Regions from separate parts of the Duganella sp. GW821-FHT01E12 genome, predicted to be linked through region 1. Evidence: predicted binding sites of a transcription regulator. Region 1 holds the regulator's gene; each other region holds the start of a gene.

Region 1 (9,651 bases):
CAGGGGCTGGAGACGCCGCCCGACATCCTCGCCATCTGCGACGAGAAAAACATCCCGCTGTTCTCCACGCCGCTGCCGGCCGCGCAGGTGATCGACTTCCTGCGCGTCTACCTGTCCAAGAAGCTGGCCCAGCGCATCATCATGCACGGCGTGTTCATGGACGTGCTGGGCGTGGGCGTGCTGATCACCGGCGACTCAGGCCTGGGCAAGAGCGAGCTGGGCCTGGAGCTGATCTCGCGTTCGCACGGCCTGGTGGCCGACGACGCGGTGGAGTTTTCGCGCATCGCGCCCAACATGATCGAGGGCCGCTGCCCGGCGCTGCTGCAGAACCTGCTGGAGGTGCGCGGGCTGGGGCTGCTGGACATCAAGGCCATCTTCGGCGAGACCGCCGTGCGCCGCAAGATGCGGCTGAAGCTGATCGTGCACCTGGTGCGGCGCGGCGCGGCCGACGAGGAGGTGGAGCGCCTGCCGTTCCAGTTCCCGACCGAGGACGTGCTGGGCCTGCCGATCCGCAAGGTGGTGATCCCGGTGGCGGCCGGCCGCAACATCGCGGTGCTGCTGGAGGCCGCCGTGCGCAACACCATCCTGCAACTGCGCGGCATCGACACGCTGCAGGAGTTCATGGAACGGCAACGGCAGGCCATGAGCGGCGATTGATGGCGCCAAGGAGCCTGCCCATGCATGGGCAGGCCGTTCCGCAGGCTCGGGGCGATGCCCCGCGAATTCCCTGCTCCACCGCCAGCGACAAGCGATGAGCGGCGACTAAGCCCCATGGCTTTTTCGCATCATTGCGAAAACTAAAAGCGCTCAGGATGGGCAAGCTTCGCCGGCCTGCGGTATCATCCCGGGCTATGCGCATCGTACTCATTACCGGTATTTCCGGCTCCGGCAAGTCCGTCGCCCTGAACGTCCTGGAGGACACGGGACACTATTGCGTCGACAACCTGCCGCCCGCCCTGCTCGCCAGCCTGGTGGACACCCTGGTCGAGGACGGCCTGGAGGCGCTGGCCGTGGCGGTCGATGCGCGCAGCGCCCAATCGCTGGCCACGCTGCCGGCCGCCGTCGAACGCCTGCGCGCACAGGGCCACGACGTCAAGGTCATGTTCCTTACCGCGAACACGCATTCGCTGGTGGCGCGCTTTTCGGAAACGCGGCGCAGCCATCCGCTGTCGCACGAGCTGCGGCCGGGGCAGAACCCGGCGGCGCGCCGCACGCTGATCGAGTGCATCTCGGAAGAGCGCGAGCGGCTCTCGGCCATCGAGCAGCTGGGCCATGTGATCGACACCTCGGAGCTGAGCGCCAACAAACTGCGCGCCTGGGTCAAGGACCTGGTGGCGATCGAGCGCGCGCCGCTGATCCTGTTCTTTGAATCGTTCGCCTTCAAGCTGGGCGTGCCGCTGGACGCGGACTTCGTGTTCGACGTGCGGGCGCTGCCCAACCCCTACTACGACCTGACCCTGCGCCCGCTGACCGGGCGCGACGCGCCGGTGATCGAGTTCCTCAACGCCCAGCCAAGCGCGCTGGACCTGATGAACGACATCCGCGTGTTCATCGAAAAATGGCTGCCGTCCTTCAAGACCGACAACCGCAGCTACCTGACGGTGGCGGTGGGCTGCACCGGCGGCCAGCACCGCTCGGTCTACATGGCCGAGCAGCTGGCGGCCTACTTCCAGCAATCCGAACGCGTCATCCTGCGCCACCGCGAGCAGTAGTCCTGGTCATCGGCTCCAGTGCACCACTTCGATGGTGTGGCCGTCCGGGTCTTTGATCATGGTGCCGAAATAGCGCTCGTTGATGTCCGGCCTCGGGCCGGGCTCGCGCAGTGCGGTCGCGCCCGATCCCATCGCCGCGTCGAAGAATTCCCGCGCAGCCTGCTGGCTGGGCGCCGTGACCGCGACATGGCTGCGGTCGCCGGCCAGCGCGCCCTCGCCTGCCGACGGGTACAGGCAGAAACTCCAGACGCCGTCTGCGCCGTAGATCACCTGCGTGGCGTCGCTGTGCTGCAAGGTATAGCCCAGCGGCGCGAAGCAGGCTGTATAGAAATCCGTGGCGCGCGGGAGTGCGCGGGTGCCGATGGAAACATGGTCGATCATGATGCGGTCCTCCTGAATTGGGAAGGCCCATCATACCCAGCGGCCGTGAGACAAAATTGCAAAATCGCCCGCTCCGGTGCAAGAATTATTCTATCTTCACAAAGGCACTTTGGTCTCGAACTTGGCGCAGTTCATGGCCAGCAAACTCTTGTAGTTGCTGACGTTGTTATTCGACGTGAACACGCGCCGTGTGAACGCCTGGAACGCTTCCATCGACACCGCCGTCACCACCAGCATGAAGTCGAACTCGCCCGCCACCTCGTAGCAGGCCATGACGTCGGCCTCCTCGCGCATCAGCGATTCGAACATCTTCAGCAGCGAGGTGTTCTGCTGCTCCAGCTGCACCGTGACGAAGGCGGTCAGCGGACGGCCGGCGCGCACGCGGTCCACCAGCGCCACCTCCTTGACCAGCACGCCGCTGGCGCGCAGCTGGGCGATGCGGCGCTGGCAGGTGGCGGCGGACGCGTGCACCTGCTCGGCGATGCGCCGCAGCGGGATCGCCGCATCCTCCTGCAGCAGGTTCAATATCTGGATATCGAGTCGGTCCAGTTCGACGGTCATCGGCGCTCAGTCCAGGTGGCGCAGCGGGTGGGCGTAGTCGGGCCACACCGGCTCGAAGAAACGCCGCACCATGGCGGCGTCCACCTCGTCCAGCGACGCCGGCTTCCACTGCGGCGCGTTGTCCTTGTCGATGACCAGCGCGCGCACGCCTTCGATCACTTCGCCGTCCTCGAAGTTGTGGCGCACCAGCGTGCGCTCCATGCGCAGACAGCCGGCGACGTCCAGCGCGGCGCCGCGCTCGATGAGCTCGTGGGTCACGCACATCATCAGCGGCGAGCGCGTGGCCATCACCTGCAGCGTTTTTTGCGCGAAGGCGCTGTCGTCCGTCTTGAGCGAGGCGACGATGGCCGGCACCGAGCCGGCGCCGAAGTGGCGGTCGATGGCGGCGCGTTCGGCGGCCAGCTTGCTGTCGCCCGCCGCGTCCTTGAACGGCGCGGCGAAGGCGGCGATGGCGGCCCGCAAGCCGGCGCCCGGCGTCGCGTCAAGCAGGGCCGACAGCGCCGCCATCTCACTGCCCGGCACGAAGTGGTCGGCCAGGCCCGCGTGCAGCGCGTCGGCCGCGCCGATGGTCACGCCGGTCACGCCCAGATAGCAGCCCAGCTTGCCCGGCGCGCGCGACAGGAAGTAGCTGCCGCCCACGTCCGGGAACAGGCCGATGTTCACTTCCGGCATGGCCATCTTGGTCCGCTCGGTGACGATGCGCACGCGGCAATCGGGGCCGCCCTGCGCCACGCCCATGCCGCCGCCCATGACCACGCCGTCCATCAGCGCGATGTAGGGCTTGGGATAAAAATGGATCAGGTGGTTGAGCGCGTACTCCTCGGTGAAGAAATCCTCCACCAGCGCGCTGCCGCCCTGCGGCGTGGCGCGGCCGGCGTCGTAGAAGAAGCGGATGTCGCCGCCGGCGCAGAAGGCCTTCTCGCTGCTGCTGCGGATGACGACGGCCGCGATGCCGCTGTCGTCGCGCCACGCCATCAGCGCCTGCGTGATATCGCGCACCATCGCCAGCGATAAAGAGTTCAAGGCCTTGGGCCGGTCCAGCGTGATGTAGCCGGTTCCGTTGCTGACGCTGGTGTGGACGTATTCGCTCATGAGGTCGCAGGATAGTGGTGAAAACCCTATTCTATGCGGGCGCAAAAAAGGGCGCCAGTGCGCCCTTAGTTTGATGGTGCCGAGGCCGTTGTTATAGGGCGGCGGCAGCGGGTTCGTAGCTATCCGGGAGATGCTTGATCGCATCGTGGCCGTGCTCTTGGACCTTGGCTTTGTACTTCATGACCTGCCGATCCAGCTTGTCGACCAAGGTGTCGATGGCGGCGTACAGGTCCTGGGACAGGCTTTCCACGTAGACGGTCTTGCCCGACATGCGCAGGTTGATTTCAGCCTTCTGGCGTTTCTCTTTCTCTTTAAGGTTATCTACAGTCAGGATGACAGCAATATCAATCACTTGATCAAAGTGGCGGGTGACGCGTTCCAGCTTGCTCTGCACGTATTCACGGATGGCCGAGGTCACTTCGAGATGATGTCCACTGATGGTGAGATTCATACACACTCCTAAAGATGATGTCGCTTCTTACGGTTAGTGCGGGGCCCATTGCTACCGGGCGCGCAGGAACCAAGGAACTACAAAGACTTGCGGAGACTGACTGGCGGGATCTTCAACGCTTCGCGATATTTGGCAACAGTTCGTCGCGCAATCACCATGCCTTGTTCTCCCAGCATGTCCGCAATCTTACTGTCGGATAAAGGATTTTTCGGGTCTTCTGCTCCTGTCAATTGCACAATGAGTGCGCGTATCGCCGTCGAACTTGCTTCCCCCCCCGCTTCGGTGGCGACATGGCTACCAAAGAAATATTTCAACTCAAACATGCCATGCGGGGTCAGCATATATTTTTGAGTTGTTACGCGAGAAATAGTGCTCTCGTGTAGACCCAGTGTATCAGCAATTTCGCGAAGCACAAGGGGGCGCATGGCAACCGCGCCATGGGAGAAAAAGTTCTTTTGTCGTTCTACTATCGCTTGTGCGACGCGCAAAATCGTGTCGAAACGCTGGCGCATATTCTTGATCAGCCACTTCGCTTCCTGCAGCTGCGCGCCCATCGCGCCCTCGCCTTTTCCCTGCTTGAGCAGGTTGGCGTACATGGCGTTCACGCGCAGGCGCGGCATGACGTCGTTGTTGAGGCTGACCTGCCAGCCGTTGCGCGCTTTTTTGACGATCACGTCCGGCACCACGTAGTCCGACACGTCCGACGCGAACGCCGAGCCCGGATGCGGATTACACTGGCGGATGACGGTTTGTGCTTCGCGCAAATCCTCGTCGTCGCACACCAACGCCTTCTTCAATTTGTTGAAGTCGCGCTGGGCGAACCAGGTCAAATGATTTTCCACGATGGCCAGCGCCATGCGCCGCGTCACCATCGGTATGCCCGGCAGGCGCTTGATCTGCAGCGCCAGGCATTCGGACGCGTTGCGCGCGCCCACGCCCATCGGGTCGAAGCTTTGCAGCAGCGACAAGGCGGTGCGCAGCTCGTCGAGGTCCACCTCCAGCTCCTCCGGCAGGCGGGCGTGGATCTCGTCCAGCGATTCCTCCAGGTAGCCGTTCTCGTCCAGCGCGTCGATGATCAGCTCGACCAGCGCGCGGTCGCGCATCTCCAGCACCGTCACGCGCATCTGCTCCATCAGGTGCTCGCGCAGCGTGCAGTGGCTGGCCTCCAGTTGCGGGCGCGAATCCTCGTCGTCGGGCGCCTTGCTGCGGCCGGCGTCGCTCCAGTCGACGTCGGCGTCGCTGCTGGTGCTTTCGGTGTCGGCGGCCGGGCCGTCGTAGTTGTCGGCGTCGGCGGCAGGGGCTTCCTGGGCGTTGGGCGGGCCTTCGGGCGGCGCGTCGCCGACCGGGGCTTGTTGGCTGATGGCGCCGTCCGACAGCAGCCGCAGCGAGCGGTCCAGCGGGTCGTCGAGGCGCTCCAGCAGCGGATTATCGGTCAGCAGCTGTTCCAGTTCCTGATGCAGCTCCAGCGTCGACAGTTGCAGCAGCCGGATCGACTGCTGCAGCTGAGGCGTCAGCGCGAGGTGCTGCGACGTGCGCAGTTGCAAAGACTGTTTCATGGGTTTTACATACGGAAGTGTTCACCCAGATACACGCGACGCACCGATTCGTTGGCGATGATGTCGTCTGGCCGGCCTGAAGCCAATACCGTGCCCTGGTTGATGATATATGCGCGGTCGCAGATGCCCAGCGTCTCGCGCACATTGTGATCGGTAATGAGGACGCCGATGCCGCGTTCCTTGAGGAAGCGCACGATGCGCTGGATCTCAATCACGGCGATCGGGTCGACCCCGGCGAATGGTTCGTCGAGCAGCACGAAGCGCGGGTTGGTCGCCAGTGCGCGCGCGATCTCCACGCGGCGGCGCTCGCCGCCCGAGAGCGACAGCGCCTGGTTCTCGCGCAGCTTTTCGATCTGCAAATCGGCCAGCAGGGTATTGAGCCGTTCATCAATGGCAGCCTTGGATAAAGGCTTGCCGTCCACTTTCTGGATTTCGAGGACGGCGCGGATATTTTCTTCCACCGTCAGCTTGCGGAACACCGACGCTTCCTGCGGCAGGTAGGACAAGCCGAGCGAGGCGCGGCGGTGGATGGGCAGCGAGGAGATGTCGGTGCCGCTGATGTCGATGCTGCCGGCGTCCGACGGCACCAGGCCGACGATCATGTAGAACGAGGTGGTCTTGCCGGCGCCGTTGGGGCCGAGCAGGCCCACCACTTCGCCGCATTCGACCTGCAGCGAGACGTCATGCACGACCTGGCGCTTGCCGTAGGTCTTTTGCAGGCCGCGTACGATCAGGGTGCTACCGCAGGATGGTTCCATGCTCACTTCTCCGTGGCCGGCGGCGTGGACGCGGCCGGCGTGCTTGCAGGCGCGGTGGCCGGCGCGGCCGGGCGGATGGTCGGCTGGATCACCATGGTGCCGCGGCCGGCGCCCGGCTTGCTCTCGCCGGTGACGGTGTTCTTCACGGCGAACTGTTCCTTGCGGCTGTCGTAGGAGATGAACTCGCCGTTGACCTCGTCGCTGAGGCGGCCCGCTTCGAGGCGGCGCACCTTGGCCTTGGAGAACAGTTTGACCAGGTCGGTCTTGTTGCTGTACTCGATACGTTCGGCCTCGCCCTCGACCCACTGGTCGCCGGCGCCGTCGCGCTTCTGGCGGAAGGTGGCGGGCGTGCCGGGCGTGCTGGTCAGCACGACGAAGTCGTAGCCTTCGGGGTCGGTGGTCATCACCGCCTTGGGCGACTTCAGCAGCAGCGTGCCGCGCGTCAGGATCACATTGCCGATCAGCGTCTTGACCTGCTTGACGTCGTCGATCTGCAGATCGTCGTACTGGATCGTGGTCGGCTTGGTGGAGTCGGCCTTTTCCGCGTGGGCGGCGCAGGCCGCCATCAGCAGCACGGCGGCCGAGAACATCAATTTTTTCATCATCATTCCATTCATCATCGTTGGTTCTTCAATGGCCGGGGCGCGGCGGCAGCACCAGCTGCCCGCGTCCGCCCAGCTGCACTTCGCGGGTGGCGTTGTTGGCCTTCATGCCGACGCCGTTGGCGGTGGCGTTGCCGATTTCCAGCGCCACCGGCGCGGTGGTTTCCATCCGTTCCTCGTCCGGGTACACCGTCAAGGTCGAGGTCGTCATGCGCAGCGCCTGCGCCTTCGGCGTGGCCGGGCGCACCACGTCCACATTACCATTGAGCTTGACGCGCGTATTGCCCTGGTCGACATGGGCGGTGTCGGCATGCATATTCATCGGCGGCTGGTCGGCGGACAGGCTGTGCACATAGGGCTTGTCGATGTCGGAGGCGTCGTCGATCGGCCGGTGGGTCAGCTTTTCGCCGGAGATGATGTAGGCCGGCTGGCCGGTCTTGTTCATGCGTACCAGGCTGAAGCGGTCGATGATGTAGTCCGGCTCGTTGCGGTGCTGGTCGGCCTGCGCTTCCTGGCCGGCCTGGTTGACCACCTGCACCAGCCAGAAGCTGCCGACGGCGACAAACACGCCGACCACCATCACGATGGTCAACTGCCAGCGGTGGGCTGTTCGCTTATGCATGCTCGCTCCCCGTCAAACCAGGAACTGCGCCATCACGCGCTCGTAGCTGCCCTGCGCGTGCAGCAGCAGCTCGCACACCTCGCGCACCGCGCCGCGGCCGCCGGCGGCCACCGTGGTGTGGTGGGCGCGCTCCAGCACCTCGGCGCGGCCGTTCGGCACGGCCACCGCGAAGCCGACGCGCGTGAGGATGGGCAGGTCGACCACGTCGTCGCCGATGAAACCGACCTGCTCGGCGGTGAGGCCGGTCTTTTCCAGCAGCGCGTTGAACGGCGTCAGCTTGTCGTGGCCGCCCTGGTGCAGGAAGCCGATGCCGAGGTCGGCCGCGCGCCTGATCACCTGCGGCGAGGTGCGCGCGCTGATGATGGCGGTCTGCACGCCGGACTCCTGCAGCAGCTTGATGCCCAGGCCGTCGTGCACGTTGAAGGTCTTGAGCGCCTCGCCGTCGGCGCCGTAGTGCAGGCTGCCGTCGGTCAGCACGCCGTCGACGTCGAAGATCATCAGCTTGACGCGCGCGGCGCGTTCCACATACGTTAAGTCCGTCATCAGATCACCTTGGCGCGGGTCAGGTCGTGGATGTGCAATGCGCCGACCAGCTTGCCGTCGGCGTCGGTCACCAGCATCTGGTTGATGCGGAACTGTTCCATGACGGCGACCGCGTCGACCGCCAGCTTTTCCGGCGAGATGCTGCGCGGGTTGGCGTGCATGACGTCGCGGATCACGACCTTGGTGAAGTCCTGAACCTTCTCGATCATGCGGCGCAGGTCGCCGTCGGTGAACACGCCGATCGGCTTGTCGTCGGCGTCGACCACGGCGGTCATGCCCATGCCCTTCTGCGTGATCTCCAGCAGCGCGTCGGTCAGCTTGACGTCGGCGGTAACCTTGGGCACGGCGTCGCCGCTGCGCATGACGTCGCGCACGTGGGTCAGCAGGCGGCGGCCCAGCGCGCCGCCAGGATGGGAGCGCGCGAAGTCCTCCTCCTTGAAGCCGCGCAGGTCCAGCAGCGCGACCGCGATGGCGTCGCCCAGCGCCAGCGTGACGGTGGTGGAGGTGGTCGGCGCCAGATTCATCGGGCAGGCTTCCTTGGCCACGGCCACGTTCAGGTGGACGTCGGCGATGTCGGCCAGGCTGGAGCCGGGCTTGCCGGTCATGGCGATGACCTTGCTGCCCATGCGCTTGACCACCGGCAGGATGGTCATCAGCTCGGCGCTTTCGCCGGAATAGGAAATGGCGATGAAGGCATCGTCGGCGGTGACCATGCCGAGGTCGCCGTGGGCGGCCTCGGCCGGATGCACGAACAGCGCCGGCGTGCCGGTCGAGGCCAGCGTGGCGGCGATCTTGCGGCCGATGTGGCCGGACTTGCCGATGCCGGACACGACCACGCGGCCCTTGCAGTTCAGCAGCAGCTCGATGGCTTGCACCACGCTGTCGTCGGCGTCCAGGCGGGCGTTGAGGGCGGCGATGGCCTCGGCCTCGTTCTGCAGGGTGTCGCGGGCAAGGCGCAACGCATGCGCGGCCATATTTGCGTCAAAAGCTTTCAGCATTGTTTTTTCATGGGTTACACTCATGCCCAAGTATAGCCGAATTGAGAAAGCAAAAAACTTGCCAGTAACAACATAAGGGCCGCTACAGCCCACAAACAACGAAATAATATTTTCTGGCTATGTTGATATGACGTTTACACCTTTGGAATTGACCTTGTTGCTGCTGGGCAGCGCGGTGCTGGGCGTGGTGGCCTTCCGCATGATGCATCTGCCGCCCATGCTGGGCTATCTGGCGGTCGGCATCCTGATCGGCCCGCACGCGCTGGGCCTGGCCGAGTCGAGCGAGGCCTTCCACTCGCTGGCCGAGTTCGGCGTGGTGTTCCTGATGTTCTCCATCGGGCTGGAATTCTCCCTGCCCAAACTCATGGCCATGCG
Region 2 (9,651 bases), on a different contig from region 1:
CGACATCGTGACCCGCCAGGGCGGCGACGAGTTCCAGATCATCGTGCCGGACGACGTGCAGCTGGGCGCGACGATGGCGCTGGCGCAGAAGATCCTGGCCGGCCTGCGGCGCGAGCTGGTGATCGACGGCCAGCAGATCATGGTCACCTCCAGCATCGGCATCGCCGTCAGCCTGACCGACGGCGACAGCTTCGATGAGCTGGTGCGCAACGGCGACACGGCGCTGTTCCGCGCCAAGGAGATCGGCCGCGACAACTACGCCTTCTTCACCGAGCGCATGGACGCGGAAATCCGCGACAAGCTGGCGATCCAGGGACAGCTGCGCGGCGCCATCGCGCGCGACGAATTCGAGGTGCACTACCAGCCGCAAATGTGCCTGAAGACCGGCGCCATGGTGGGCGCGGAGGCGCTGCTGCGCTGGGATAACGCGGTGCTGGGCAAGGTGCCGCCGAACCGCTTCATCCCGCTGGCCGAGGAATACGGCCTGGTGAACTCGATCGGCGAATGGGTGCTGGAGAGCGTGTGCGCGCAGATCAAGGTGTGGCACGACCAGGGGCTGGGCGACATCAAGGTGTCGGTCAACCTGGCGGCCGGCCAGTTCGCCAACGACGCCACCGTGCCGTATGTGGAAAGCACGCTGCGCAAGTTCGGCATCGCGCCCGAGTACCTGGGCCTGGAAATCACCGAGGGCACGGTGATGGGCGATCCGGACAAGGCGGTGGCCGCGCTGCGCCGCCTGAAGGACATCGGCGTGAGCATCTCGCTGGACGATTTCGGCACCGGCTATTCCAGCTTGAGCTACCTGAAGCGCTTCCCGATCGACGTGCTCAAGATCGACAAATCCTTCGTCGACGACGTCACCACCAACGCCAACGACGCGGCCATCGCGCTGTCGGTGATCTCGCTGGCGCACAACCTCAATATGCGCGTGATCGCGGAGGGTGTCGAAACCCGCGAGCAGGTGCAGTTCCTGACCGAGCGCGGATGCGACGAGATGCAGGGCTACTTCTTCAGCCGGCCCGTCAACGCCGACGCCTTCACCGCGCTGCTGCGCGAACACCGTAATTTGCTGGACATGTGATCAACCCTTCCCCTGGAGTGTTATGGAAAAGAAGTTCAGCGCCGCCATCGCCGGCGCATGCATGCTGTTAGCCGTCGCCGCCGCCCATGCCGACCCGGCGCCGGCCGTCAAGCCCGGCCCCGCCGACGCGCAGTTCAAAGCCATCTACACCCAGGAGTGGAAGTGGCGCATCAGCCAGAAACAGGAAGAGGACGAGGACGACGACAACGGCGTATCGCCCTCGCTGCCGCGCATCGACGCCGCCACGCAGAAGCAGCGGCTGGCGTATTGGCAGGGCGTGATGAAAAAGTTGGACGGCATCGCGCAGGACAAGCTGTCGGCGCCGGAGCGCATCAACTATCAGGTGTACAAGGCGCAGATCGCCGCGCTGATCGCCAGCCAGGTGTTCCGCGAATACGAGAAGCCGCTCAACGCCGATTCGGCCTTCTGGTCCAACATGGCGTCCGGCGCGCGCAAGCCGCTGACCAATGAAAAACAGTACCGCGACTATCTCAAGCAGCTGGCCGAAACGCCGCGCTACTTCGACGAGGAGATGGACAATATGCGCGCCGGCCTGGCGCGCGGCTTCACGCCGCCCAAGGTCACGCTGATCGGCCGCGATTCCTCGATCACCTCCGTCACCGAGGCCAAGACGCCGCAGGACAGCGTGTTCTACCTGCCGTTCAAGAGCATGCCGGCCACCATGCCGGCGGCGCAGCAGGAGGCGCTGCGCGCCGAGGGCGTGAAGGCGATCCAGGCCTACGTGCTGCCGTCGTACGCCAAGCTGCTCAAGTTCATGCGCGAGGAATACGTGCCGAAGGCGCGCATCGACCTGGCGGCCGAGAGCCTGCCGGACGGCAAGGCCTACTACCAGTCGAAGATCGTGGAATTCACCACCACCTCGATGAGCGCGGACCAGATCCACCAGATCGGCCTGAGCGAAATGGCCAAGATCCGCGCCGAGATGCAGGACGTGATCAAGCAGACCGGCTTCGAAGGCGAGCTGCCGGCCTTCCTGCAGTTCCTGCGCACCGACCCGCGCTTCTACGCCAAGACGCCGGAAGAGCTGCTGATGCGCTCGGCCTGGGTGGCCAAGAAGTTCGACGCCAAGGTGGGCCAGTACTTCGGCTACCTGCCGCGCCGCCGCTTCGCCGTGATCCCGGTGCCGGACGACCAGGCGCCGTTCTACACCTCGGGCCGGGGCGGGCCGGGCGTCTACCTGGTCAACACCTACAATCTGCCGGCGCGCGCGCTGTACTCGATGCCGGCGCTGACGCTGCACGAATCGGCGCCGGGCCACGCGTTCCAGATGCCGGTGGCGATGGAGCAGAAGGGCCGTCCGCCGTTCCGCAACGCCTACATCTCGGCCTATGGCGAGGGCTGGGCGCTGTACTCGGAGCGGCTGGGCGTGGAGATGGGCATGTACGAAACGCCGTACGAGGTGTTCGGCATGTTGAGCTACCAGGCCTGGCGCGCTTCCCGGCTGGTGGTCGATACCGGCATCCACAGCAAGGGCTGGACCCGCAAGCAGGCGCAGGACTACCTGCACGACAACACCGCGCTGTCCGACCACGAGATCGAGACGGAAGTGGACCGCTACATTTCGTGGCCGGGCCAGGCGCTGTCCTACTACCTGGGCGAGATGAGCATCATCAACGCGCGCAAGAAGGCCGAGGCGGCGCTGGGATCGAAGTTCGACATCCGCGCCTTCCACGACACGGTGCTGCAACTGGGCTCCGTGCCGCTGCCGGTGCTGGAGGCGCGCATCGACACCTTCATCGCCGAAGGCGGCAAGAGTCCGTATCCCAACCTGGACTAAGCTCTCCCAGATGTAATGCGGCCGTGACAAAGTGTGTAGATCAGAGCCTGGGTGGTTAGGTAGAATCGCGGCCCTACCATAACCATCTTTTTCGGGCAGCACGTTGAAAAAATCGATATTCGCAGTAGCCATCGCCGGCGCCTTGCTGGCGCATACCTCCACCCGGGCAGTCGAGCAGGCACCGCCGGTCGTCATTCCGGCGCCGGCCAAACCGGTCAAGTCCTCGTTCGCCGAAACCATCGCCGCCGCCGGCAAGGAGATCGCGGCCGCCATGGGCGACGAGACGGATTCCGCGAAAAGATTGGCGATTTTTTCGAAGCTTGAATTCTCGCCTGGACTGCGTCCCAAGCTGAAGGAGGTATTCGGCAGCGAGCACATATTCCAGACGCAGCGCACCGTCGGGCCGAAAGGGCAGGTCGCTTACATCGTGAAGCTGGTGCCGCACGCCTATCTGGACGAAAACGCGATGGCGTTTTCGTGGGCCGAGCTCAATTCCAGGACCGAGATCAACAAGGCCGGCACCACGATGAATACCCGCGTGACCTGGCCTTCGTTGTCCATCGTCGGCGCTGCGACCAGCGGCATGCTGGAAAAGATGTCGCTGGACTTCAAGCATCAACGCGGGAAGGACGACCTTTGGTACGGCAACGGCGTGGTTAAGGTGGGCTCGGTGGTGGTACGCGGGACTGCGCCGGGAAGCTCGGAATTCAAGGAGACCATGCGGTTTGAGGACATCTCCACCGGCGTCGGGATGGCGCCACGCGGCAAAAAGATCGACTTGAACTACGCCTTCTCGATCAAGTCGATCGTGTTCGGCGGCGACCGCATCGAGCGCGCCAATATCGGCCTGCGCCTGGTGAATCTGCCGGCGCAAGCGGTGGCCGACATCGATCGTGAAATGAAAAATGTGCAGGGCAGCGGCCTGCCGGACGATGCGCAGCAGGAGGTCATGCTCAAGTCCATGAAGACCTTCGGCAAGCGCATGATGACGAGCGGCTCCAGTGTGGTGATCGACGATATCAGCGCCAGCTACCGCGGCAACACGGCTTCGATCAAGGGCCGCGTCGATTTCGACAAGGTGGTGGACGCCGATTTCAACTCGCCGCTTGAACTGGGCAAGAAGATCATCGCCCGCCTCGACGTGCGCGTGCCGCTCGCCATGGTGAACGACGTATCGCGCGCGGTGGGCGCCAAGCAGGTGGATGCATCCGCGCCCAATGCCGCAGAACAGATCGAGGCGGCGGGCAAGAACCTCGCCGGCATCGTGATCGGCAAACTGGTAAACGAGGGTTTCGCAGTGCTCGACAAGGGCGAACTGCGCTCGGCCATCGAAATCAAACAGGGCAAGCTGACCTTCAACGGCAAGGTCGTTCCGTTGCCAGGCATGCCGGATGGTGACTTTGTAAAGACCTTTAGCGGCACGAAGAAACCGTAAGCGAATTCGCTCAGGCTGGCCACGCGATGGCGTCGAACAGCCGCTTCAATTTAAGCGCCCGGTTCGCGTTGACCATCGCCACGTAGGAAATCCGGCCGGCGAGCCAGGCGCGGAAGTTGGGATGGTTTGCGCGGTTCTGCGTGGCCTGTCCGTGCCGCACGCAGTTGGTCAGCGTGGCTTTGAGCCTGTCGTACTCGTCGCGCGCGATGTTGGGATGCGCGTTGACGACCACGCCGGTAACCTGCTGGCGCGTCCCTTCGCGCATCAGCCGCGTTTTGCGGGTATGGATGCGGAAGCCTTCTTCGAGGGCGATCGCCGCGACCTGAATATGGAACCGTTCCGCGGCGCGCGCAAAATCCTGCTCTCCTGAAAACGCCAGGTCGTCGGCATAGCGGCTGTATGACGCGCCCAGCGACTGCGCCAGCGCTTGCAGGCGCATGTCGAGGCGGTAGGCGCACAGATTGGCCAGCGCGGGCGAGCATGGGGAGCCTTGCGGCAGATGGTGCGACTTCAGGGCCTGGCGCTCGGCCCACGGCAGCGAGCCGCCTTCCATCGGATCGCCAAACACGCCGCGCGGCGCGCGGTTGACGCAAATGCGCGCCAGCGTTCCAGCGACGCTGGGCGAATAGTTCAGTTTTTCGAACAGCGCGTGGATGCGCGCGTATTGTATGCTCGGGAAAAAATCCTTCAGGTCCATGCGGATGACGATGCGCCGGCCCGCGTGCAGCGCGGCGTGCGTGACGCAGGAGCGTCCGCGCCGGAAGCCATGCGCGGCCGGATGCGGCGGCAATCGGTCCAGCAGATGGCGGAGGATTTTCTGCTGGATGCGGCGCAGCCGCGCCTTGGGGATCTCGATCAGGCGCAAGCCGCCGCTGCGCTTCGGCACCCAGCGATAGTGATAGTGCTGCAGGCGCGATTGGTGGTTCCCTTCAACGCGCCATTGGTCGGCGAACCAGTCCAGCGCACCCACCGGTTCATCGAGCCACGCGGCCAGCGCGCCCACCGTGGGCAGGTCCGGCAGCGCGAGCGCGGCGGCCCACGCGGCCTGCGGCGGACGTATCGGCGGATCGACGCAATAGCGCCGCACTGCCGGCAAGTCGATGTGGGGCTGGGCCTCGTCGTTGTCGTCGCCGCCGATAAGCTGCGCGAGGATGTCCGCGACCTCGTGCCGGCTGAAGTAGTGGAAGTTCTCGCCAGTCCGTTCGCCGAGCGCTGCGCATATCTTCGGCGCCCATGGCTGCGGTGCGCCGAAAACACGGCTGCATGCCGCGACCAGGCTGTCCACGTTGCCGCTTGAAGCCAGCATCGTGTCGGCCAGCGCCAATGCGGTAAGTTTTGCGATCGTCATGCGTAGTGAAAGGAGCGGAGAGCCTTCAACGAGTCTCGTGATGCGTGAGCTGACTTGCGTGGTAACGCAACGCGGCTCATGCGGCGAAGTGCTGAACATAAAACATCCACGGGGTAGCCCCGCAGAGGCTGTCCCTGCCGAAGCAAAGACCGGCCGGCTTGAAGGATCCGCCCCGCCCACAAGGTAGCGGAATTTTATTTAAAAATCAATGCTTGTTTGGCGATCCAGTCCAGCACCGACGGGCCATGCGGCTTCCAGCCCAATTGCGTGCGCGCCCGTTGTCCTCGCACGCGGCTGTTGGAGCCCAGGCCGTACGAGGCCATCTCGTAGCCCCATTCCTCCTTGGCCTGCTCCAGCGGCCAGTCCTGCGGCTCGCCCAGGCCCAGTGCGCGGGCGATGGCCGCGCTCATGTCGCGGAACGAGGCTTCGCCGCTTTCGACGAAGTAGAACGCGCCGGCCTCGGTCTTCTCCAGCGCCAGCAGATACAGGTCGACCACGTCGTCGATGTGGACGTTGGACCAGATATTCAGGCCGCGTCCCACATGGCGCACGATGCCGCTCTTGCGGGCCTGCTTGATCAGGCGTGGCAGCTGCACGCTGTCGCGCGGCAGCGCGCCGTCGCCGTAGATCAGCGTATTGCACAGCACCGCCGAACGCACGTCTTTGCCGGCGGCGGCCAAAACCAGGTCGTCGATGGCGACGCGCGCGGCCTTGTCCGCGGTGGGGGCGGGGAGTTGGTCTTCGAAGTAGATGCGGTCGGTGCCTTCGCCGCCGGAGGCGTCGCCGACGATGCTCGAACCGCTGGTGTGCAGGAACACTTTGCCGGAGCCGGCCAGCGCGTCGATGAAGGCTTCGACGGCGGCGCGGTTGTCGCTGCTGGCGGCGTTGATGACGGCGTCGGCCGCCTGTGCCTGGGCGATCAGCAGATCGCGGTCGTTGAGGGTGCCGACTACGCCGGTCACGCCGATCCTGGCCAGATCCTGCAGCTGCTCGGGCTTGCGTACCAGGCCGACCACCTGATGGCCCGCGCGCACCAGGCCCGCTGCGATGGAACCGCCGATAAAGCCTGCTGCGCCGGTGACGAATACTTTCATGCTTTGCTCACTTAATCAAATAGGGGAGCAAGCAGTATGGGGACGAGCACCGCGCGCAAACAGGCCGCGCGGCGCAAAGCTCCCTTGATTACGGCGCAACGATCAGGCTTGGGCCTTGCGCTGTTTGCGTTTGGCGACCACGCCCAGCACGGCCAGGCCGCCCAGCAGCATGGCGTAGGCGTCCGCTTCCGGCACCGGCGCGGTAGCCACCGCGAAGGACAGGTTGTCGGCATAGCCGTCGTTGTACGAGCCGGCTTCGCGGGTCATGGTCAGCGTGATGCCGACATTGAGCGCACCGACCGGGATGTAGCCTTGCGTGTCGCGCTGCAGCAGGCCGGTTTGGTTGCCGCGTTCCGAATTGGAGACGGGACCCAGGCTGGTGCTGGACAGCACGGCGCCGCCGCTGCCGAAGAAGGTGGCGGTCAGCTTGGCGTTGTCGTTCTGCGACGAGTAGCCGCCCAGCCAGGCCGACAGGTCGTAGCGCGAGGCGCCGGTGTTGATCGCGCTGCTCAGCGACGACAGGTCGATGGTCTGGGTGGCGGTGGACTTGGCGTTGCTGTCGCCGCCGGCGAAGAAGTAGGTGCCGCGGTCGGACGGACCTGGATCGGCCGGGAAGGGGAAGCCGCCGCTGGCGCCGTACTGCACCACGGTGAATGCCGACGTGGTGTTCCAGCCGGTGGTGTTGCCGGTTTCGGCGTTACCGTTGGCGATCAGGTTGGAGCCGAAGCCGGTGGCGTGTGCGGCCGGGGCCAGTGCCAGGGCAACCGCCGCAGCGGCTGCAAAAGTCGAGAAGCGCATTGCTAGTCCTTGGTCGGAAATGAGAAATGGTGATTATTTTACAAGCAAAAAAGACAAAAGTAAAACTTGACGCACCACGCGCGCACCGACATGGTGCGTAAGACTCGCTTTGGTGCGAAATAAGTCTTTACATCGCCTGTGGCGCGCGATTCGGCTGGCATGACGATTGCATTACGTTAGCCATGCCCGATACCACCGCATCCAGAGAACTCGCCGCCGGCCCTAGCGCATGGCAGGCCAGCCTCACGCTCGGTTTTGCCGACGATGGCGGCACCACGCGCCTGTTCGACAACCGGCACTATGGCCCGCTGCGCGTGCAGAAGGCGCTGTACCCGGAGGACGCCAAGGTGTGCCACGCCATCGTGGTCCATCCGCCGGGCGGCGTGGTGGGCGGCGACCAGCTGGCGATCAATGTCGGCGTTGGCGCGCAGGCGCATGCCTTCATCACCACGCCGGGCGCCGCCAAGTGGTACAAGGCCAACGGCAAGGTCTCGCGCCAGCACGTGCTCCTGACCGTGGGCGCGGGCGCCGCACTCGAATGGCTGCCGCAAGAGACCATCTTTTTTGATACCGCTAACGTGGCGCTGGACCAGCACATCGAACTGGCCGAAGGCGCCACCTACATCGGCTGCGAGATCCTTTGCATGGGCCGGCGCGGCTCCGGCGAAAGCTTCAACACCGGCACCGTGGCCCAGCGCAGCAGCATCCGCCGCGACGGCAAATTGATCTGGTGGGAGCAGGGCGCGATGCTGGGTGGTCGGCTCGACAGCCCGCTGGCGCTGAACGGCAGGACCGTCTGCGCCACGCTGATCGCGGCCGGCAAGCCGCTGCCCGCCGCCGTGCTGTCCGAGATCCGCGCCGATATCCAGGCCGACGGCGGCCACGTATTCGGCGTCACGCAAACCAAGGGCGTGCTGGTCGCGCGTCACCTGGGCGACGACAGCGAGACCGCGCGCCGCCTGATGCTCACCGTCTGGCGCCGTTTGCGCCCGCACCTGCTGGGCCGCGCGGCCGTCACGCCGCGCATCTGGCAAACCTGAGAGACACCTATGGACCTGACACCAAGAGAAAAAGACAAACTGCTGATTTTCACCGCCGGCATCGTGGCGGAGCGCCGCCTCGCGCGCGGCCTGAAGCTGAACTACCCGGAAGCGGTGGCGCTGATCACCTGCGCCATCATGGAAGGTGCGCGCGACGGCAAAACCGTCGCGCAGCTGATGTCCGACGGCACGCGCATTCTTACGCGCGCCGACGTCATGGAAGGCATCCCCGAAATGATTCCCGACATCCAGGTCGAAGCGACGTTCCCCGACGGGAGCAAGCTGGTGACCGTCCACAACCCCATCCCCTAAAAGGAGATCGCCATGATCCCAGGTGAATACATGCTCGAAGAGGGCGAGATCGGCCTCAATGAAGGCCGCGCCACAGCGACCGTCGTGGTGACCAACCAGGGCGACCGGCCGGTGCAGGTCGGATCGCATTTTCATTTTTTTGAGGTCAACACGGAGCTCAAATTCGAGCGCTGGAAGGCCTACGGCATGCGCCTGAATATCGCCGCCGGCACCGCCGTCCGTTTCGAGCCGGGCCAGCAGCGCACCGTGGAGCTGGTGAAGCTGGGCGGCGACCAGAAGGTGTTCGGCTTCAACGGCAAAGTAATGGGCAAGCTCGATCCCAATCCACCGAAGGGCTGACATGGTTACAATCTCGCGCCGCGCCTACTCGGAAATGTTCGGCCCCACCAAGGGGGACCGCATCCGCCTGGCCGATACCGAACTGTTTATCGAAATCGAACACGATTACGCCACCTACGGCGAGGAAGTCAAATTCGGCGGCGGCAAAGTGATCCGCGACGGCATGGGCCAGTCGCAGCGCGTGGCCGCCGACGTGATGGACACGGTGATCACCAACGCGGTGATCGTCGACCACTGGGGCATCGTCAAGGCCGACATCGGTCTGAAAAGCGGCATGATCGCCGCCATCGGCAAGGCCGGCAATCCGGACATCCAGCCGAATGTGACGATGGCCATCGGCGGCGCCACCGAGATCATCGCCGGCGAAGGCATGATCGTCACCGCCGGCGGGGTGGACACGCACATC
Region 3 (9,651 bases), 150 kb from region 1:
TCGAGGTGGTGGACGGGCCGCTGGTGAACCGCCACCGGCCGTCGGTGGACGTGCTGTTCCGCTCGGCCGCGCGCGCGGCCGGCGCCAACGCGCTGGGCGTGATCATGACCGGCATGGGCGACGACGGCGCGGCCGGCATGCTGGAGATGCACAAGGCCGGTGCCCGCACCGTGGCCCAGGACGAGGCCAGCTGCGTGGTGTACGGCATGCCCAAGGAAGCGGTCAAGCGCGGCGGGGTGGAGAGGTCGCTGCCGCTGAACGCGATCTACCGCGAAATCCTGCAACAGCTTTCCTACTGATACCGAAGGCGGCCACCGTGAGCACCTCCATCCTCTCCGCCAGCCACGCCGCGCCGGCCCATGTCTGGAGCGGCCAGCGCGTGCTGGTGGTGGAGGACAGCCTGGTGCAGCGCGGCTACCTGGTCGGCCTGCTGCGCCAGCTCGATTTCGGCGAGGTGCTGGAGGCGGCCGACGGCGTCGAAGCCTTGCAGGTGCTCGAGCGCCTGGGCGGCGACGGCGTGTTCCTGGTGCTGACCGACCTGGAGATGCCGGGCATGGACGGCATCGAGCTGACCTGTCAGCTGCGCGAGCGGCAGCTGGCGCAGAACCTGATCGTGGTCAGTGCGCGCGACCCGCGCCTGCTGGAGATCATCGAAAGCATGAACTTCGAGGACGCCTGCCTGGACCTGCTGGGCACCCTGCTCAAGCCGGTGCAGCTGGACGCGCTGGCCATGCTGCTCGACCGCGCCGGCAAGAAGGCGATCGCCAGCCCGGTCCAGGCGCAGCCGGAATTGCCGGGCGTGGACGAGCTGGCGCTCGCCATCGAACGGCAGCAATTCCTGCCCCACTTCCAGCCCAAGGTGACCATCCAGAACGGCCACCTGAAGGGCCTGGAAGCGCTGGCGCGCTGGCAGCATCCGACCCGCGGCCTGCTGCCGCCGCTGTGCTTCATCGAGGCGCTGGAAGGCACGCCGCTGATGGAGGAGTTCACGCTGGGCATGGTGCGCCAGGTGCTGGACCGGCTGCTGGAATGGAAGCAGGCCGGCCTGCCGCCGCTGACGGTGTCGGTCAACCTGTCGGCCGACAACCTGGCCGAGCGCGGCTTCATCGACCGCCTGATGGCGCTGGTGGGCGCGTCGGGCGTGCCGCCGTCGGCGCTGGTGTGGGAGGTGACCGAGACCAGCGTGATGCGCCAGCTGTCGCAGGCGCTGACCAATATGGGACGCTTGCGGCTGATGGGCTACGGGCTGGCGATGGACGACTTCGGCATCGGCTATTCGTCGATGCAGCAGTTCGCCCGCTGCCCGTTCACCGAACTGAAGATCGACCGCGCCTTCGTCAACGGCGCCTGGCAGTGGCCGAACCGCCACATGGTGCTCAAGAGCGCGCTGGACCTCGGCCAGAGCCTGGGCGTGGCCACCGTGGCCGAGGGCGTGGAGACGCTGGCCGACTGGAAGCTGCTGCGCGCGCTGGGCTGCAACATGGCGCAGGGCTATTTGCTGGCCAAGCCGATGCCGGCCGAGGAATTGGTGGGATGGATACGCCACGAACGTCGCCGCTTGCGCGCGCTGGCGGAACAACCGTAGTCGAAAGTAGTCTGATGAGTTTTACCACCAGGGAGTCCATATGCTGTCTACATTAACGGTCAGATCCAAGATCATCATGCTGTTGTCGGTGGCGGTGTTGGCGCTGGCGGCGGTGGTCATCATCGCCTTCCTCGGGCTGAAGCAGGAAGCGGCCATGCTGGCCGAGGTCGGCAGAAACCGCCTGCCATCGGTGCAGGGCCTGCTGCAGGTGAGCGAGGGCCAGACCGCGATACGGTCGGCCAACCGCTCGATGGACACGGTGGCGGCCTACCCGGAGGACTTCGGCAATTTCGCGCACGAAATCAAGCGCAAGCAGGAAATCTGGAGCGAGATCGACAAGGCCTGGAAGATCTACGAGCCGCTGCCCCAGGAGCCCGAGGAGGAGGCGCTGTGGAAGGTGTTCGTCAAGCAGTGGGATGCCTGGAAGGCGCGCGACGCCGTCATCAGCGACGCGGCCGGGCAGATCGTGCGGGCCGACCCCGGCAAGCGCAAGGAGCTGTTCGCGGCGCTGCACAAGGCCGTCGGCGAGGCCCGTCCCTTCTTCCACGAAGCCGAGGAAAGCCTGAACAAGCTGGTGGCGCTGAACGTCGGCTACGGCGACGCGGCGGTGCGCCAGGCCGACGCCTCGTCCGCGCACGCGCTCAACCTGATGTACGGCACCGGCGGCGTGGCGCTGGCGCTGCTGGTGGCGATCGGCCTGCTGATCCTGAACGGCATCATGCGCCAGCTGGGCGGCGATCCCGCCTACGCGGCCGAGATCGTGCGCCAGGTGGCCGACGGCGACCTCAGCGCCGACGTCGCGCTCAGGAACGGCGACACCACCAGCCTGCTGGCGGCGATGAAGGGCATGATAGAAAAACTGTCGCACGTGGTGCAGGAGGTGAACAACGGCGCCGAGGCGCTGGCCAGCGCCTCCGAGGAGGTCAGCGCGACCGCGCAGGCGCTGTCGCAGGCGGCCAGCGAACAGGCCGCCGGCACCGAGGAGACCAGCGCCTCGGTCGAGCAGATGACGGCGTCGATCTCGCAGAACACGGAAAACGCCAAGGTCACCGACGGCATCGCCAGCAAGGCGGCGGTGGAGGCGGCCGAGGGCGGCGAGGCGGTCAAGTCGACGGTGGCGGCGATGCAGCAGATCGCCAAGAAGATCAGCATCATCGACGATATCGCCTACCAGACCAATCTGCTGGCGCTGAACGCGGCCATCGAGGCGGCGCGCGCCGGCGACCATGGCAAGGGCTTCGCGGTGGTGGCGGCCGAGGTGCGCAAGCTGGCCGAGCGCAGCCAGGTGGCGGCGCAGGAAATCGAGCAGGTGGCGTCCAGCAGCGTGGAGCTGGCCGAGAAGGCCGGCCGCCTGCTCGGCGAGATGGTGCCCAATATCCGCCGCACCTCCAACCTGGTGCAGGAGATCACGGCGGCGTCCGAGGAGCAGTCGGCCGGCGTCGGCCAGATCAACGCCGCCGTCACCCAGCTGAGCCAGACCACCCAGCAGAACGCCTCCAGTTCCGAGGAGCTGGCCGCCACCGCCGAGGAGATGAGCGGCCAGGCCGAGCAGCTGCAGCAGACCATGGCCTTCTTCACGCTGGCCGGCGGCGCGCGGCCGGTGCGCGCGGCCGTGGTGCGCAAGCCCGGCAAGCCCGGCCAGCCGAACAAGCCGCCGGCGCGCCAGCGCGGCGGCCTGGGCGGCAACCACCGCATGGCGGAAATGAGCGAACCGGACGAATCGCATTTTGTTAAATTCTGAGCGAGGCGGCGATGAATACCTTGAGCGTAGCGGATACCAAGCAACTGGCCGGCGCCACGCCGGCGCAATTCCTCAGCTTCATGCTGGGCCAGGACATGTTCGCCATCGGCATCCTGGCGGTGCGCGAGATCCTCGAATACGCCGGCGTGACGCCGGTGCCGCAGATGCCGGCCTGCATCAGCGGCGTGATCAACCTGCGCGGCACGGCGGTGCCGGTGCTGGACCTGGCGCGCCGGCTCGAGCGCGCGCCGTCGCCGATCGGCAAGCGCACCTGCATCATCGTGGTGGAGGTCGACAGCGGCGAGGACGGCGCCTTCGTGATCGGCATCCTGGTCGACGCCGTCAATGCCGTGCTCGACATCCCGCCGTCCGAGATCGAGCCGGCGCCCAGCTTCGGCGCCCAGGTGCGCGCCGAGATGCTGCAGGGCATAGGCAAGGTGCACGGGCGTTTCGTGCTGCTGCTCAACGTGCAGCACGTGGTGGCGGCCAGCGAACTGGCCGCGCTGGCCGAGGGCGGCGCGCTGCCGCTGGCCAACTAGCGAGCCCGTCCGGCAGTCCGCGTGGGGAGTATGCCACATGTGAATATTGGTGAGATTTGCAGCGGCGGATTGGTTCACAATGGCTCGTGACCCTGCCTGCCGACTGGAGAAACCGCTCATGTTCAAACAGATGAAAATGGAGACCCGGCTGCATGCCGGCGTTGGCGGCATCGTGCTGCTGGTGGTGCTGATGGGCGTGATCGCCTTCGCCAAGCTCAGCACGCTGCATCAGCGCTGGGACGAGTTCGAGACCGTGACGCTGGCGCGCAAGAACGCCGTGCTGGAAGGCGTCATCGCGCACGGCCAGGCGGTGCACCATTTCAAGAATTACATCCTGCGCGGTGGCGACAACAACAGCAAGTTCCGCGCCGACCTGGCCGACATCGACAAGCACATGGCCGGCTACAAGGCGGCCGGGAGCCTCACCTCCGAGGAGCAGACGCTGCTGGGCGACATCGTGGCCGCCACCCGCAGCTACAGCGACAGCATGACCCAGCTGGAGGCCATGCACGAGAAAGGCCAGTCGGCGCAGGAGATGGACAAGGCCATCAAGGGCGCGGACGAGGCCATCTCCACCGCCTTCCGCAAGCTCCTCAAGGTCAACGACAGCGAGACCCAGGGCGAATCGGCCGCCATGACGGAAGTGACCGACTCGGCCAAGCGGCTGATACTGGGCATGGACATCGCGATCTCGCTGCTGGGCTGCGTGCTGGCGGTGTGGCTGGCGCGCAGCCTGTCGGCCATCGTGCGCGAGGTGCAGATGGTGGTGGGCAGCCTGGCCAGCGCCTCCGAGGAGGTGCGTTCGACCGCGCAATCGCTGTCGCAGGCGGCCAGCGAGCAGGCGGCCGGCGTGGAAGAGACCAGCGCCTCGATCGAGCAGATGACGGCGTCGATCGCGCAGAACACCGAGAACGCCAAGGTCACCGACGGCATCGCCACGCAGGCGGCGGTGGACGCGGCGCGCGGCGGCGAGGTGGTCAAGGCCACGGCGATGGCGATGAAACAGATCGCCAGCAAGATCGGCATCATCGACGACATCGCCTACCAGACCAACCTGCTGGCGCTGAACGCGGCCATCGAGGCGGCGCGCGCGCACGAGCACGGCAAGGGTTTCGCCGTGGTGGCGGCCGAGGTGCGCAAGCTGGCCGAGCGCAGCCAGGTGGCGGCGCAGGAGATCGGCAAGGTGGCGGCCGACAGCGTGGAGCTGGCCGAGCAGGCCGGCCAGATGTTCGACGCGCTGGCGCCCAACATCCGCAAGACGTCCGAGCTGGTGCAGGAGATCGCGGCGGCATCGGAGGAGCAGAGCTCGGGCGTGCGGCAGATTAACAGCGCGGTGAGTCAGCTGAGCCAGACCACCCAGGTCAACGCGGCCAGCTCGGAGGAACTGGCGGCCACGTCGGAGGAGATGAGCGCGCAGGCCGAGCAGCTCGGCCTGCTGATGGCGGTGTTCAAGCAGTACGCGGTCAACCCCGCCGCGCCGCGCAGTGCGGCGCGGCGCACCGCCGTGCTCAAGCCGGGCGCCAAGCCGGCGCCGGCGCGTCCGTCCCGCAAGCTCGACCTGGTGGCCGAGGGCGCGCCGGACGAGACCAAGTTCACGCGCTTCTGAACTACGGCTTGACGAACTTCAGCGTCATGCGGTCGCTCTCGCCGATGGCCTGGTACATGGCGCGGTCCTCGTCCTTGTTGGCGTAGGTCGGCGGCAGCGCCCAGACACCGCCCTTGTGCTCGGCGTTGTCCTTGGCGTTGGCGTTGATCTCGGACTTCGCCGCCAGCTTGAAGCCGGCCGCCTCGGCCAGGCCGATCACATACTGCTCATGCATGTAGCCGGTGCTGGCTTCCTTGTCCTGCGTCTTCGAGGCCGGCAGTCGGTGCTCCACCACGCCGAACACGCCGCCCTTCTTCAGGCTGGTGTAGACGCTGGCGAACAGCGGCTTCAGCGTGTCCGGCCCGCCCGCCATCCAGTTGTGGATGTTGCGGAAGGTGAGCACCAGATCGACGCTGCCGGCCGGCGCGAACTCGTACTTGTTGCGCGGCGGCGAGAACACGCCCAGCGCCACCTTGTTGTACACCTCGGGCTTGGTGTTCAGGTACGCGATGAAGCGCTCGGCCGCCTTGCGCTCGTTGGCGTTGGGCGAGGCCAGCTCGTTGCCTGCGGCGATCAGCTTGCCGTGGTCGCGCAGATAGGGCGCCAGGATCTCGGTGTACCAGCCGCCGCCCGGCGCCAGCTCGACCACCGTCATGCCCGGCTTGATGCCGAAAAAGCTCAGCGTTTCATACGGATGGCGGTAGACGTCGCGCTCCACATTGGCCGGCGTGCGCGACGGCGCCGCGATGGCGGCCTTGAGCGCGGCGTCGTCGGCGGCGTGGGCGCCGCCGGCGATCAGCATGGTGGCGGCGAGGACGGCAAGTACGTTTCGTTTCATGCAAAGTCTCCAGAGGAATCGTGGTGGGGGGCGATGCGCAGCCGCTCGCCCAGCGCGATCATCGGCCACGCGGACGGGCAGGTCAAGCGAATCGGGGCGGCGCTCCGTCCGGCTGTGATCGCCACCGCCGCACTGCCGCAGTGCAGCATGCGATCGTGCGCCGCCACCGGACAGCGGCCGGACACTCGCGGACACTCGCGGACAGCCGAACGGACAGTCCGGCGGACACCCTGGGCGCGGCAAACATGGCAAATGCACCAACTTGCAACATGAGAACCCGTGGCACACATTTTGCCTATCTCCTTCCTTCATCCGGCGCTAATATTGCAAAACCCGCGGAAACGGCGGCGGATATTCAGGTGTAGTGCGAAGCAACGAGCGGTAACGAAGTAGTTCCAGCTGGAAGAGCAAATAAAAAGCAGAACCCCGGGCGACCGGCCCGCAATCTAATCCTTGCTGTTACGTTTTTGGAGATACGATGGAACGACGTGCATTCCTCAATATTAGTAGTCTGGCCCTGGGCACGATGCTGCTGCCCGCCTTCGGCCGCGCAATCGCGGCGGAAGAGCTGCTCAAGCCAGTCGCCCTTCAATTCAAGAAAATGCTGGCCGACACCGCGATGACCGCGGCGACCCAGGCCGGCGCCTCCTACTGCGACGTGCGGGTGGGACGCTATCTGAACCAGTTCATCACCACCCGCGACCTGAACGTCGAAAACGTGGTCAACACCGAATCGGCCGGCGTCGGCGTGCGCGTGATCGCCGGCGGCGCCTACGGCTTCGCCGCCACCAACGACATGACCCCTGACGGCGTGGCCGCCGCGGCGCGCCAGGCGGTCGCCATCGCCAAGGCCAACGCCAAGCTGCAGACCGAGCCGGTGATCCTGGCCCCGGTCAAGGGCGTGGGCGAGGTGGCGTGGGCCACGCCCATCGTCAAGGACTGGCGCACCGTCGCCATCAAGGACAAGGCCGAGCTGCTGATCGCCGCCAACAAGGCCGGCATGGAGGGCGGCGCCAGCTTCATGCAGTCGCTGCTGTTCCAGGTGAACCAACAGAAGTACTTCGCCTCCACCGACGGCTCCTACATCGACCAGGACATGCACCGCCTGTGGATGCCGGTGTTCGCCACCGCCGTCGACCAGAAGACCAACAAGTTCCGCTCGCGCCAGGGCCTGTCGGCGCCGGTCGGCATGGGCTACGAATACCTGGACGCGCGCCCCGAGCACAAGATCAAGGCGGCCGGCGGCGTGACCACGCTGTACACCAAGTCCTACGACCTGATCGAGGACGCGCGCGCGGCCGGCAAGCAGGCCAAGCAGAAGCTGACCGCCAAGTCGGTCGAGCCGGGCAAGTACGACCTGGTGCTGTCGCCGGAACACCTGTGGCTGACCATCCACGAATCGGTCGGCCACCCGACCGAGCTCGATCGCGTGCTGGGCTACGAGGCCAACTTCGCCGGCACCAGCTTCGCCACGCTGGACAAATGGCAGTCGAAGAAATTCAAGTACGGTTCGGAGCTGGTCAACATCGTGGCCGACAAGACCACGCCGGGCTCGCTGGCCAACGTCGGCTACGACGACGAGGGCGTGCAGTGCAAGCGCTGGGACCTCATCAAGGACGGCATCCTGGTCAACTACCAGGCCACGCGCGACCAGGCCCACATCATCGGCGAGAAGGAATCGCACGGCTGCTCATACGCGGACAACTGGAGCAGCGTGCAGTTCCAGCGCATGCCCAACGTCTCGCTGCAAGCGGGCAAGAAGAAGATGACCCCGGACGAGATGGTCAAGGACGTCAAGAAGGGCATCTACATCGTCGGCGACGGTTCCTTCTCGATCGACCAGCAGCGCTACAACTTCCAGTTCGGCGGCCAGCTGTTCTACGAAATCAAGAACGGCAAGATCGGCGAGATGCTGGAGGACGTGGCCTATCAATCGAACACCCAGGAGTTCTGGAACGCCTGCGCAGGTTTGTGCGACGAGCGCGACTGGCGCATGGGCGGCTCCTTCTTCGACGGCAAAGGGCAGCCTTCGCAGGTGTCGGTGGTGTCGCACGGCGCCAGTACGGCGCGCTTCAACGGCATCAACGTCATCAACACCGCACGCAAAATCGGCTAAGCCCTGGAGACCACAAGATGAAGAATTTGAGTCAAGACGAAGCAAAACGCATCAGCGACAAGGTCCTGTCCTTTTCCAAGGGCGACCAGTGCGAAGTGAACATCACCGGCAGCCGCAAGGGCAATATCCGCTACGCCCGCAACGCCGTGTCGACCGCCGGTTTGATCGAAGACACGCAGCTGAGCGTGTCGGTCGCCTTCGGCAAGAAGCAGGGCACGGCCACCATCAACGAGTTTGACGACAAGTCGCTGGAAAAAGTGGTGCGCCGCGCGGAAGACCTGGCACGCCTGGCGCCGGAAAACCCGGAGTTCATGCCGACGCCGACCAAGCAGGAATACAAGGCCAGCCAGACCTTCTTCCAGAAGACCGCCGACATCGATCCCGAATTCCGCGCGCAGGTCGCGGCCTACAGTATCGAGAACAGCAGGAAGAACAAGCTGGTGGCTGCCGGCTTCTTCAGCGACAGCTCGCAGTTCACCACCATCGCCAACTCCAACGGCGTGTTCGGCTACCAGCAGGACACGGGGCTGGACTTCACCGTCACCGTGCGCACCGAGGATGGCCGTGGTTCGGGCTGGGTCAAGCGCAGCGTGGGCGACGTCAGCAAGTTCGACGCGCGCGAAGCGTCCAACGTGGCGATCGAGAAGGCGTTGAAATCGGTGGAGGCCAAGGCGCTGGAGCCGGGCCGCTACACCGTGATCCTGGAGCCGGCGGCCACTTCGGACCTGCTGGCCTACATGTTCAACGGCTTCGACGCGCGCCAGGCCGACGAGGGCCGTAGCTTCCTGTCGAAGAAGGGCGGCGGCAACCGCATGGGCGAGAAGCTGTTCGACGAGCAGGTCAACGTCTGGGCCGACCCGTGGGACAAGGACGTGGCGGTGCTGCCGTGGGACGGCCAGAACATGCTGGCCCGCGAGCGCCAGGACATCATCAAGGGCGGCAAGATCGCCAACCTCGATTACTCGACCTATTGGGCCAAGAAGCAGGGCAAGCGCGCCGTGGGCTCGCCGGGCAACATCATCATGGCCGGCACCAACAAGTCGACCGAGGAGCTGATCGCCAACACCAAGAAGGGCGTGCTGGTCACGCGCACCTGGTACATCCGCATGGTCGATCCGCAGTCGGTGCTGCTGACCGGCTTGACGCGCGACGGCACCTTCTACATCGAGAACGGCAAGATCAAGCATCCGATCAAGAACTTCCGCTTCAACGAAAGCCCGGTGACGATGTTGAACAACATCGAGGAA

What was found. Region 1 encodes sigma-54, which starts transcription at its own class of promoters, with help from an activator protein. Its sites were predicted from a motif close to TGGCANGNAANCTGCTTT; they were not measured.
Region 2: the regulator sigma-54 is predicted to act here: its motif matches at 7,710-7,727, upstream of AC07WS_RS28410 (urease accessory protein UreD).
Region 3: the regulator sigma-54 is predicted to act here: its motif matches at 6,569-6,586, upstream of AC07WS_RS03645 (TldD/PmbA family protein).

What each region holds. Positions count from the first base shown of each region.
Region 1 covers NZ_JBWKWR010000001.1:996,813-1,006,463, reverse strand. Annotated here, with positions in the region: gene hprK (HPr(Ser) kinase/phosphatase) at 1-657, shown strand, start outside; gene rapZ (RNase adapter RapZ) at 852-1,712, shown strand; gene AC07WS_RS04335 (VOC family protein) at 1,719-2,093, opposite strand; gene AC07WS_RS04330 (Lrp/AsnC family transcriptional regulator) at 2,190-2,654, opposite strand; gene AC07WS_RS04325 (enoyl-CoA hydratase/isomerase family protein) at 2,661-3,746, opposite strand; gene hpf (ribosome hibernation-promoting factor, HPF/YfiA family) at 3,838-4,197, opposite strand; gene AC07WS_RS04315 (RNA polymerase factor sigma-54) at 4,275-5,753, opposite strand; gene lptB (LPS export ABC transporter ATP-binding protein) at 5,759-6,511, opposite strand; gene lptA (lipopolysaccharide transport periplasmic protein LptA) at 6,514-7,113, opposite strand; gene lptC (LPS export ABC transporter periplasmic protein LptC) at 7,142-7,735, opposite strand; gene AC07WS_RS04295 (KdsC family phosphatase) at 7,748-8,278, opposite strand; gene AC07WS_RS04290 (KpsF/GutQ family sugar-phosphate isomerase) at 8,278-9,276, opposite strand; gene AC07WS_RS04285 (monovalent cation:proton antiporter family protein) at 9,404-9,651, shown strand, end outside.
Region 2 covers NZ_JBWKWR010000016.1:6,722-16,372, reverse strand. Annotated here, with positions in the region: gene AC07WS_RS28440 (two-component system response regulator) at 1-1,081, shown strand, start outside; gene AC07WS_RS28435 (DUF885 domain-containing protein) at 1,104-2,879, shown strand; gene AC07WS_RS28430 (DUF945 family protein) at 2,983-4,314, shown strand; gene AC07WS_RS28425 (reverse transcriptase family protein) at 4,325-5,662, opposite strand; gene AC07WS_RS28420 (NAD-dependent epimerase/dehydratase family protein) at 5,857-6,756, opposite strand; gene AC07WS_RS28415 (PEP-CTERM sorting domain-containing protein) at 6,859-7,554, opposite strand; gene AC07WS_RS28410 (urease accessory protein UreD) at 7,737-8,594, shown strand; gene AC07WS_RS28405 (urease subunit gamma) at 8,604-8,906, shown strand; gene AC07WS_RS28400 (urease subunit beta) at 8,919-9,245, shown strand; gene ureC (urease subunit alpha) at 9,247-9,651, shown strand, end outside.
Region 3 covers NZ_JBWKWR010000001.1:848,319-857,969, forward strand. Annotated here, with positions in the region: gene AC07WS_RS03615 (protein-glutamate methylesterase/protein-glutamine glutaminase) at 1-299, shown strand, start outside; gene AC07WS_RS03620 (EAL domain-containing response regulator) at 317-1,585, shown strand; gene AC07WS_RS03625 (methyl-accepting chemotaxis protein) at 1,626-3,326, shown strand; gene AC07WS_RS03630 (chemotaxis protein CheW) at 3,338-3,865, shown strand; gene AC07WS_RS03635 (methyl-accepting chemotaxis protein) at 3,984-5,471, shown strand; gene AC07WS_RS03640 (class I SAM-dependent methyltransferase) at 5,473-6,288, opposite strand; gene AC07WS_RS03645 (TldD/PmbA family protein) at 6,767-8,404, shown strand; gene AC07WS_RS03650 (TldD/PmbA family protein) at 8,422-9,651, shown strand, end outside.